Regions from separate parts of the Priestia sp. SB1 genome, predicted to be linked through region 2. Evidence: riboswitches for the same ligand, from Rfam matches in the RefSeq annotation. Region 2 holds a riboswitch; each other region holds the start of a gene.
The links. Region 2 has a riboswitch for cyclic di-GMP ahead of WKH56_RS12795 (glycosyltransferase family 2 protein). Riboswitches for the same ligand answer to the same signal wherever they lie in the genome.
Positions count from the first base shown of each region.

Region 1 (3,404 bases), on a different contig from region 2:
AGGGATTAAAGTAGCCATGGATGATTTTGGAACGTGTTATTCCTCTCTGAGCCACCTCAGATATTTACCAATTAATACGTTAAAAATTGATAAATCATTTATTGATGATTTGGATCAAATAGGAAAAGTCCTCGTGGAAACAATTATTCAAATGGGGGAAAAATTGGGCTTGAATATAGTCGTAGAAGGAATTGAAACCGAAGAACAGTTACAATTTATAATAGAGAAAGGCTGTCAAGTCGGCCAAGGTTTCATATTTTATGAACCTCAACTACCTGAGAAGATGTATAATATTTTAACCTCATAGAAAAAATTATTACGTATCGGTAAAACAGATGCTGAGAGTTCTTTTTCCAAGACTGATAAATAATTCTATAACAACATGAATAAGTAATTGCAGTTACCTAATTAAACTGCAATTACTTTTTTAATTTTAATAAGAATATCTTATACAATGACGTGTTTAAATTTTCTAAAGAGCTTTTTTTATAATTAATTGATCTCCTAATGTTGTAATTTCCAAGGTATCGCCATTATAAATGTTTAAATAATCTCTGAGCTTTTTAGGAATGTTTAAGTATTTATCTTTCTTTATTACCCGTGATTGCCCTGTAAACAAAAGAATTCCTTCTGTAGGAAATTCATACTTGTGTTTTTTTGCGACAATAGTATTATTCCCTTTGATGAAGAACTGTAATTGTATATGTTCTTCTAAATCGAGAGATTTGAGCACAGAAGAAGGGAGTTTTACCCTCCCTTCTTTAATTTCAAGTAAAGATAACTTATTCAGTTCAGGTTCTAAAGGTTCCCTTATTAGACCTGTAGGTTTATTTTCCTCTTTTTTCTTCTTTAAAACAATGCTCGTATTAATGACTTTCACTTCTATTTCCTCGTGTAAATTTATATCATGTATTTCGCGAAGCATCTTTGGAATTACAATACAGCCTAATTCGTTGATAGATCTAGTCAAATTTTTTGCTGCTTTTTTCTCCAACCGTACCGGTAAAAATTTAACCTGTCTCATAACAAAAAAGGTTTTATAGTTGAAGAATTGTATTTTAGAAGATGGATGGATATTAGCATTCTTTAAAAACAGAGGTGGTATCTTTATCCTCCCCATATTATCAATTATTAAGTATTCTGTAAGTGATTCGTCCTTTTTCACTAATAAAAATCCTTTCAGTTTTACTTCCTTAAATAAAGGTCAACCTTGAATCTGCTTACTATTCATTGCTTACGTCTTTATTGGCTTAGCTAGGTCATTAAAATTTTGGTTTTCCATAAACCAAATAACTGTATTTATTCCAAAAATATCATATATTATTAAATAATAGGTTAAAAGTAATAATTTTTACTTTATGGGTTATATTGAAAAGTAATTTACTTTATAATAGGACAAGTTGTAGAGGAGGAATATTACAGTGAATAATTTAACTACCCTTCCCCAGGAATGGCTAGATTTAGTCAAAGAAGCGATGAATTCAGACATTACTCAAGAGGAATTTAAAGAGTTTTTAAATAGAAGATCTCAAGAATTAAATAACCATAAACAACATTAATGAATGATTAATGTTGTTTATGGTCATTGTATCTATTTACTCTCTAGGAATTTCCTAATTTCTTCAATAGTCAATTCTAATTCCTTAGCTTCCCTTATAAGTTCAATCCACTCTTGATTTAGTTCTTGTACTACTAATTGTCCTTTACTGTCCATAAGAATTACCTCCAGATATTCAGGGGGCTCAGCTGCCATAGCCCTTAGACCTTAGACCTGTAGCTTTGCGTCCTAGCTTTTCAACTAGTTTGCCTTTATCTCAATATGTAAATTTATAAGTATTTTACTATATAATGGTTGTCGGATTTTGTCAAAAAAAGTATCGTCATTTATTTTTTTCTACAACCTACATACACTGTTGATATCTAATAAAAAAGAGCATTATAAAAAAACAAATAAATATTTAGCTAATTATCACCTTTTTCTGGATACATCTTTCTTAATAAATATTTTGCTCGATGAAGCCTTGCCTTAACTGTACCTAAACTAATATTTAAAGCAGTAGCAACCTCATTGTAAGGTAAGTCTTTAAAATAAAAATAAACAATAACATTCTGATACTTTTCAGGTAAAATATCTATCCTTTTAAGAAGTTCCTCATTTTCCAATCTTTCTATTACATGTTGTTCCAATAATATAGTATCAATGTTTTGTGAGTATTGAGTCATCTCTATATTGTTAGAGGATATGACTCGTTTGTTCTTCACCCTTCTCAAAAAATCAATACTCTGATTAACAGTAACACGATATAACCATGCATACGCTGATTTTTTACTATCTTTACCTTCTAGCTTCAGAAGTTGATAGTACTTAATCCAGACCTGCTGCACAATGTCTTCGGCCGCATGACTGTCTTTTACATATGCTGAGGCTATATTTAAAAGTTGTGTTTGATATTGCTCTACTAGGCTATTTACAGTTACCTCGTATTCAAATTCCTTCAATTGTAATCATCCAAACTAGTTAAATTCTCTTTTAAGTTGTCTATGCTGAACAAAACTTAATGACAGCAAAATAAAAAGCTACCTCATCAGTAGAAGAGGTAGCTTTTTGTCAGGGTTCAAACGTATAAGATGTATTAAAATCGAATGGCAACTCAATTATATCATGTTTTTTCCATAAAAGTTATATTAAACCTTTAAAACATCTAGATCATAAATGACTGCATATTCTATGTAAGTCAATTATACGAATATATAATAGCTAAAAATATATTACTTCATTTGTACTCTAACTATTTAAAGCTAATAAGCAAAAACGTGACTACCGATTCTCTTGTATGCTTTGCGTGTAAATATCCATTTATTTGTTGCAGTTGTAGGATTATAATAATAGACAGCCCCATTGGTAGGATCCCATCCTTTAAATGCATCCGTTACTGCTCTATAAGCGGATTGATTTGGTGCCAAAGCGTATTGTCCATCATTTAAAGCTGTAAACGCATTTGGTTGACTAATAACGCCAGGTATACTTTGTGGAAAATCTGGACTTTTAGCACGGTTTAGAATGACGGCTGCTACAGCTACTTGCCCCTCATAGACCTCACCTCGCGCCTCTCCATAAACCACATGCGCCATTTGTTCTACATTATTTATTTTTGCATATGTACCAGGTCCGACGACCCCGTCTTGCGTGATCCCCACATCATGTTGAAAATTCTTAACGGCTTGCTGAGTCAATAAACCATACTGACCAGTTGGATTTACGTGTAAATATCCCATCTTAACTAGCTGTGTTTGCAGCGAAGTTATTTCTTGTTTATGACTAGTTGATTGTAACGACACAGACGCGGATGCGGGAGATCCTATGTATAGAGTTCCTACTAAGGAAACGCCTAGAAATCCTACTT
Region 1 covers NZ_JBBJSS010000025.1:2,544-5,947, reverse strand. The annotation lists gene WKH56_RS34720 (sensor domain-containing protein) at 1-307, shown strand, start outside; gene WKH56_RS34715 (AbrB/MazE/SpoVT family DNA-binding domain-containing protein) at 473-1,165, opposite strand; gene WKH56_RS34710 (anti-repressor SinI family protein) at 1,422-1,559, shown strand; gene sinI (DNA-binding anti-repressor SinI) at 1,592-1,714, opposite strand; cyclic di-GMP riboswitch class I at 1,734-1,818, opposite strand; gene WKH56_RS34700 (RNA polymerase sigma factor) at 1,963-2,499, opposite strand; gene WKH56_RS34695 (cell wall hydrolase) at 2,800-3,404, opposite strand, start outside.
Region 1: it holds a riboswitch for cyclic di-GMP, as region 2 does, so the genes downstream of both, sinI (DNA-binding anti-repressor SinI) here and WKH56_RS12795 (glycosyltransferase family 2 protein) in region 2, are expected to answer to the same signal.

Region 2 (3,404 bases):
CTCAAAAAATCGCTGAATATTTAAAGAGGCGATTTCTATAAAAAAGTGATGTCTCAACAGAGACATCACTTTTTTTACGCTTGAATAGGTTTTCGAAGCGTCCAAATTTGGTAAAACATATAAAGGGACTGATAGATGGTCAAATACGTCAGCAGAATCCAGCCGTTCATTAAGTACGGGTAAATAGCTTGCTGTACAGAAGGACTCGTTAAGTAGTCACGGAAGTAAATGCACAGAACAACAATCATTCCTGTAAACGCAAAGCCTGTTAAAATGCCTTGCCCTAATTTACTGCGCGTTTTTCCGTTTTCTGCGTTGTATTGATTCGCCCAGCCGTCTTTTTTATTAGCCGCAAGCCTCTCTAGCCACACTTGACCGAACGTAATTAAATTCACCCATAAATAAATTTCCGGACTAATCAAAAGACCAGCCAGTATTACATCAATCGGCCTGTGCATCGGCGTTTTGACAGCGAGCATAATATTTAACACAGAAGCTAACGCAATTGGAATGATCCAAAGCCACGACCAGTAAAATTGATCGGTCGCAAGCGCAGCCGATAACAATACAATAAACAGCAGGCGAATGAGCAAATCACACAGCGTTTTGATCTGTGAACGCCACAGCTTTCCTTTATGCTTGGTTCTGACGTCCAAGTTTCCGTTTGTCAGTAAATCAACGGTTCCAGACTTCCATTTATTACGCTGTTCACGGTACGTATGATAGCTTCTCATCGAGTCCACAAAGCAGCGAGCGCCGGGACTGATTAACGTTTTCCAATTGGATTTTTGCAGCTGCCACGTCAGCAGCATATCTTCAACGTCGCTGTCATTTTGCCAAGGACCGTCAAGTTTATTTTCTTCCACTATATTTTGAAGCGCTTCAGGACGAAACAACGTAGCCTGACCGCCGAGTACATACGTGCTTCCGCCGTGATACTGAAGATCTAACAGCCAGCTTGCCATATCCTGCTTTTGCTGATGCGTCCACCACCGGGCTATCGGTCCGCCGTACTCGCCGCTTGCCAGCTTTTCCTCATAGTGCACATCATCTTTTGAGAGCGAGCTTTTCTTTTTAGGCATTCTCATCGTATATTTTGCCATCACGCCGCCGATGTTTCGCGACGTCATCAAATCTTCCCATAAATTAATGAGTGCTTTTGGAGCCAAACGGCTGTCTGCATCCATCCCTAAAATCGCTTTAATCGACTCTTTATACAGCTGCTGATATTTCGTCAGCGTCGTATTATATAAATCCAGCGTATCTCCATATATCTTTTTCCAAGCCGTATTTAACGCGCCGACTTTTCGTTGTTTATTGCCTTCAGTGACCAGTACTTTTACATTTAAATCAAATTCATCTCCGGCCAGCTCCGCTTTTTCTTTTGTGCGGTCCGTACAGTTATCTGCAATCACAAATACATCAAGCTCCACATTATTTGGAAGAAGCTGATCGCCTAATCCTGCCAAGCAGTCGCGAATTGATTTTTCTTCATTGTGCGCCGGAATGAATGCCACAATGCGCGGCCTCATGTACGAAGCTCCAATACTTCCAGTAACGACACGCTGATTGTTCATGTTTTCCTTTACCCCCTGATATATCAGGAAACCCAGCTATCCTAGTCCTAAGGACCTTAGACCTGAAGTTTTGCGTCCCAGCCTTTCGACTGGTTTGCCTTTAACTGAACAAGTTAAGTTCATCACTTTCGTTTTCTTTAAAGAACGAAATATCTAAAATGATACTATATAACGAATATCTTTTTTAGATTTTACCATAAAAATAGGTTGAATTACCCTAAAAAAGATTCGACAAATTTCGATAAGGGATAGATTAAAACATAGAAAACCTCTGTATTTTTATATCCTAGAAGAAAAAGAGGTTAATAAAAAAGCGAACTGCCTGGGCAGTTCGCTTTTTTTAGTTTAGAATCCTAATACCTCTTTCTTAGACTGAGGTGTTTCAACAAAGAAACTTGGAGAGTTGTTCCATTGTTTCGCTACTTGCTCTCCTTCGCTTGAGTCATTGTCTATGTAAAACTTAGAACCCTTATATATGAAGGTGCCACTATTTTTGTTGAACTGATATGTGCTAAATTCCCATCCGATAGGGCCTCCATTCCAGTAATTAATGAGCTGGATATTATTGTTTCCTATTGGCTTAGGTCGTGATGAAAAAGATAATTCTTGAGATGTTTCGCCTTCTTCAAAGAACGTTGCTTTGGTTAATTTACCATCTTTTAAATAATAGGCAGGGCCGCCTTCTGAGACACTAGCTTCTCTTGTTGAAAAGAATAAGAAGTTTGGTTGATGCTTCGATAAAGTGAGGGTAAAAATCATGTTTCTTGTTTTGTTATATTGATAGTCTTTCATTTTAACATCTTGCAGGTAAACAGATGATTCGTTCGTCGGTTGAATGCCTATTTGATAATCACCTTCAAATATTTCATCTCCTTCACTAATACCAGCCCATACATCATTTGGCCCTGCAATCCATCTTTTATCTTGTAAAGAAAGTACATACACATTATAATCCTGACCTTTTGTATCTCTAAGTAAAGTGCTATAACGGCTGTTAAGCCTTGTTTCTTCTAAAGAAATCTTTTTACCCGTTAAATTAGGAGCCCTTTTATCTACTGTTATTTTAGCCGAGGATCTTTCGTTTTTAGTTGGGTGCGCTTGTTTGGAGAACAATACGATAAGTAAACTACTAATAAGAATTGCCGTTAAAGAAAGAAAAATAGATTTTCTCATATAAAAATGACCCTCCTATTCGTTTCTCTTTAGTTAAAAATTTCCAGAACATCTTAACATAGAAATTCAACCTTTATTGCTTGCTATGAAATTTTAGTGACTTTATAAGAAGTTTACATATATCTTACTGATAAATAGATTAATTTTCTATATTTATAAGCCTTAAGAACTTTCTTTTTTGTAAAAATTGTCGATATAAAATGGAGTTATTAGGTAATTTTTACTTAGTCATCAAAATATATAGAAAAAGGTGAAGAAATGCTTAATGGTTTTAGGTTTGTAGGTTTAATGATTTTTTTAATATTTGTTTTAACAGGATGCGTAGGGAAAAAAGAAATGAGCCAGCAGGAAGGAGGGATGAGACTAGATGACATGTCCAATAATGAACTGAAAGAGCATTTAGAAACATACCGAGATGAATATGAACTATATGGAGACTCAGTTGAAGAGAATATAAAGATTATAAAGTTCAGTATTGACCAGCTAACCATCAATTCTAATCAAATGGAGCAGAACAATTCGTACATGAACAATAAGGAATACGGTGAGCGCTATAAACAAAATCTTCTATCCTTAAATAACTACATTAATGAAGCTGAAGGCATTGAGGATGTGCCGCCGTTAGTTTATGACATTAATCACCAGTATTTAAAC
Region 2 covers NZ_JBBJSS010000003.1:438,423-441,826, reverse strand. The annotation lists gene WKH56_RS12800 (sensor domain-containing protein) at 1-41, shown strand, start outside; gene WKH56_RS12795 (glycosyltransferase family 2 protein) at 75-1,577, opposite strand; cyclic di-GMP riboswitch class I at 1,601-1,686, opposite strand; gene WKH56_RS12790 (hypothetical protein) at 1,923-2,750, opposite strand; gene WKH56_RS12785 (ankyrin repeat domain-containing protein) at 3,039-3,404, shown strand, end outside.

Region 3 (3,404 bases), on a different contig from region 2:
AAGATTTATATTATTTTCCAATTAAGCACCCCAGCTACTTAACTGTTGGTGCCGTTTGAAAAACCTCTGTAACTTAACAATTACTCTTATTATAGGTATAACTCGTTTTTAGCTTGCTTGCTATATAATTCATTTAAATTGCACTCAAGGTTCAAAGTCTTGTGATTCATTTGATATATGGAGATACATTCGTCTAATTTGGATTTTTTAAAGCCTTATTTATATAAATTGCCCATCCCTTACCCAAACTCTTAGCATAATAATTTAATAGATCCATTTTTTTAATCAATGCATTTTAAAAAATATAGGCACTTATGAACTGTTTGCTGTAAAATCTGATTTTAAGAAACTCCTTGTAATATTAAACTATTTTATACATATTAGTTATAGAAAAAAGTAACAGATTTATTCTGAGGGGGTTATACTACACAATATTTTAGTATATAATATGATACGTTAAGAGGAGGAATATCATGGATAATTATGAAAATTATGAAAAAGGACTTTCTGAAGAATGGATTCTGTTAGTTGAAATAGCTATGAGATCCACTGTGACTAAGGAAGAATTTAAAAGATTTCTCGAAAATAAATCCTAAACAAATACTGTAGCAATAAAAAACATTAGATACCTAAAAAGTTTTGGTCTAATGTTTTTTATTGCTACAGTATTTGTTTATTTGCTAAAAACTCCTTAATTTCTTTAATAGACAGTTCTAGCTCTTTGGCTTCTCGTATAAGCTTTACCCATTCTTCATCTAACTCTTGCTTTACAGATTGGTGCGAACTATTCATAAAAAATACCTCCGGTTTCCCAGGTAGCCCAGCTGTCGTAGTAAATTGACCTTAGACCTGTAGCTTTGCGTCCTAATCTTTCAACTAGTTTGCCTTTGTCTGAATATGTAAGTTTATAACTATTTTACTGTATAGTTAGTGTCGGATTTTGTCACAATAAGTCAATATAATCAATGTTTAGACATTTATTTCAAAAACCACCTACTTTAAAACAATTGTTTATCTATTAATTATAACATGATGCTTATTAAAACTTTTATGTTTTTCAAACAATTTCTAGACTATTTAAAGTATCTAAGAACAAAACTATTAAGGAAACTCACTTTAGCTAAAAGGAAAATTAGAAGAAAAATATTAATCGTATGTTTATTTGATTAAAATAAACAACGATTAATTTCTGTTAATTTCTGTCTAAAAAGAGTTGTTGAATTATTTGACTTGCATTGGTTGTGTTCAATTTTTTCAAAACTAGCGCATTTCTTTTTTTGTAATAATATTCATTTCCAGTATTAGATTTATATAGTTGAACATTGATTAGGTTTAACGGTTTGTAAACTTTACGTACGGAATAAGTAATAGGCATTATGATCCTCCATCTGATAACATATTATTGCATAATATTACATGATTTACCTCGATTATTTAATGGGTAAAATGGATCATTGTATTGTTTTTTGAAATCTAACAAAACAATACAAACCACATAAAATAGTCATAAAGTTTTATTTAAATCACGATAACATTCTTAAAAAGATGTTATAATGCCTATATTTTAGCGTAAAAAGAACATATCTCATTTTACTCATTTAACGCCCTAAAATACAATTAAATCGACTATTTAAAGAAATAGGTCTTTATGGACTTTTTCTTTGTACAAGAATCATGACAGTTCGTAGTTTATTTAAGTTTTAAGACAGATTATTTACTGAAATTAAGTCAATATTATCTGTTATTAAAACTGCTGAACAGATTACGCATTAGTTACCAGCTACAAAAGAACTGTTTCCAATCGCAAATAAACCAACTATACGTTATTGAAGAAGCCCTTGAATATGATATTAAAGACATTATTATAGCCTCTGGTAAAGAAAAATGTACAATTGAGAATTACTTTGTTATATACTGATAGTCGGAAATAACTTATTATCAAAAGGAAAGTTTGATATTTTAGAAAAACCAAATTAATTTTCTAACGTAGATGTTCCTATATTCTTCAAGAAAAGCCAAAAGGTTTGGTGCACACTTAAGTTCATCGATAATGAACCATTTGCTATGTTATTAGGTGACGGTATTGTCAAAGCAGAAAAGCCATGTCTTAGTCAGTTTACAAAGGCATTAAAATTTGAATTAATTCTGTTACAAAGATACTTATTAATTGCATTAATTTTCTCCATAAAGGTCCTCTCTATCCCTAATCTTAGACATTAGTAGCATTCCTTTATATACTTTCATAATCAGCGCTTAAATTTGAAATACAGAGCCTGAAAATTAATTATGGTACAATACTTCTAACCAAAACCTATCTTCTATTTATTGAAGAGAATGGCTCCCTTTTTACACATATTCACCGATAAAATACATGTCGTTTTTTTGATCCATTAACAAGTGATAACAATACGCAAACTCCGGTTTTCGGATAAACATGATTTGCGATTTGATATCCTGATTATGATCAATTACTCTATTTTCCATCTGGATATGCTGACTATCAAAATACTCCTGTATGTGCATATATTCTTGAAAGTCCGAGTCATTAGTGTAAACACGTAAAACCGTATACATTTCATACGAGGTATCTTTCTGCCTGTGCTTTGTAAGTTTTTTCAAGGAGAATACTGAACTCTCACTCTTAAATTTCAGAGCAAACATTACAACAATCCACCCCGAAACAAACATAAGAGGATAAAAGAATCCACTATGAGTTAAATTAAACAGCTGACACGATACAATCAACACAACGAATGCCGTAATAGGTAGCCAATAATCGCTCCAAACGCCTTTGACATTCCTAATTACAATGGCTTTTATGCTTTCCACTTGTTCTTTTTCCATGCTCTCATCCTCTCTTTTTATTAAGCTACACGTCGCACATTTCCATTAAATCGGTCTTTCCAATACTTTGTATTTAAATCTCCCACTGACACACCTTGTGAACTGCTGTCATTAAGAAACTTACCATCTCCCAGGTATATTCCAACGTGTCCATTTATCTTATACGTATCAAAGAAAATGACGTCTCCGCGCTTCATTTCACTTGCCTTCACGACTTTACCAAGTTTGACTAAGGTATCGGTTGTCGTAGCACTGACCGGCCCTAAATCAACACCGGCTGAACTATAGGCCCACCTCACATATGAGCTACAATCAAATTTACGTGCGTTGATATCCCCTTGATTTCGTCCACCGCCCCATACATAAGGGCTTTTTCCGACAATAGATGACCCTACTTTAATCGCTTTTTCAATAGCCTCTGAACCTTTTGCAGAACCACCTTTAATGGAAACAGCTTCAACAGAACCACTTGTGTACTCTTTCATAAATCCCATGACTCGCGAAACGTACCAACTGGCATGATTGTATGCAAACACAGCCTTTTGATAGTTTCCGGAAGC
Region 3 covers NZ_JBBJSS010000014.1:55,563-58,966, reverse strand. The annotation lists gene WKH56_RS32595 (hypothetical protein) at 474-596, shown strand; gene sinI (DNA-binding anti-repressor SinI) at 661-792, opposite strand; cyclic di-GMP riboswitch class I at 812-896, opposite strand; gene WKH56_RS32585 (hypothetical protein) at 2,347-2,844, opposite strand; gene WKH56_RS32580 (bifunctional lytic transglycosylase/C40 family peptidase) at 2,865-3,404, opposite strand, start outside.
Region 3: it holds a riboswitch for cyclic di-GMP, as region 2 does, so the genes downstream of both, sinI (DNA-binding anti-repressor SinI) here and WKH56_RS12795 (glycosyltransferase family 2 protein) in region 2, are expected to answer to the same signal.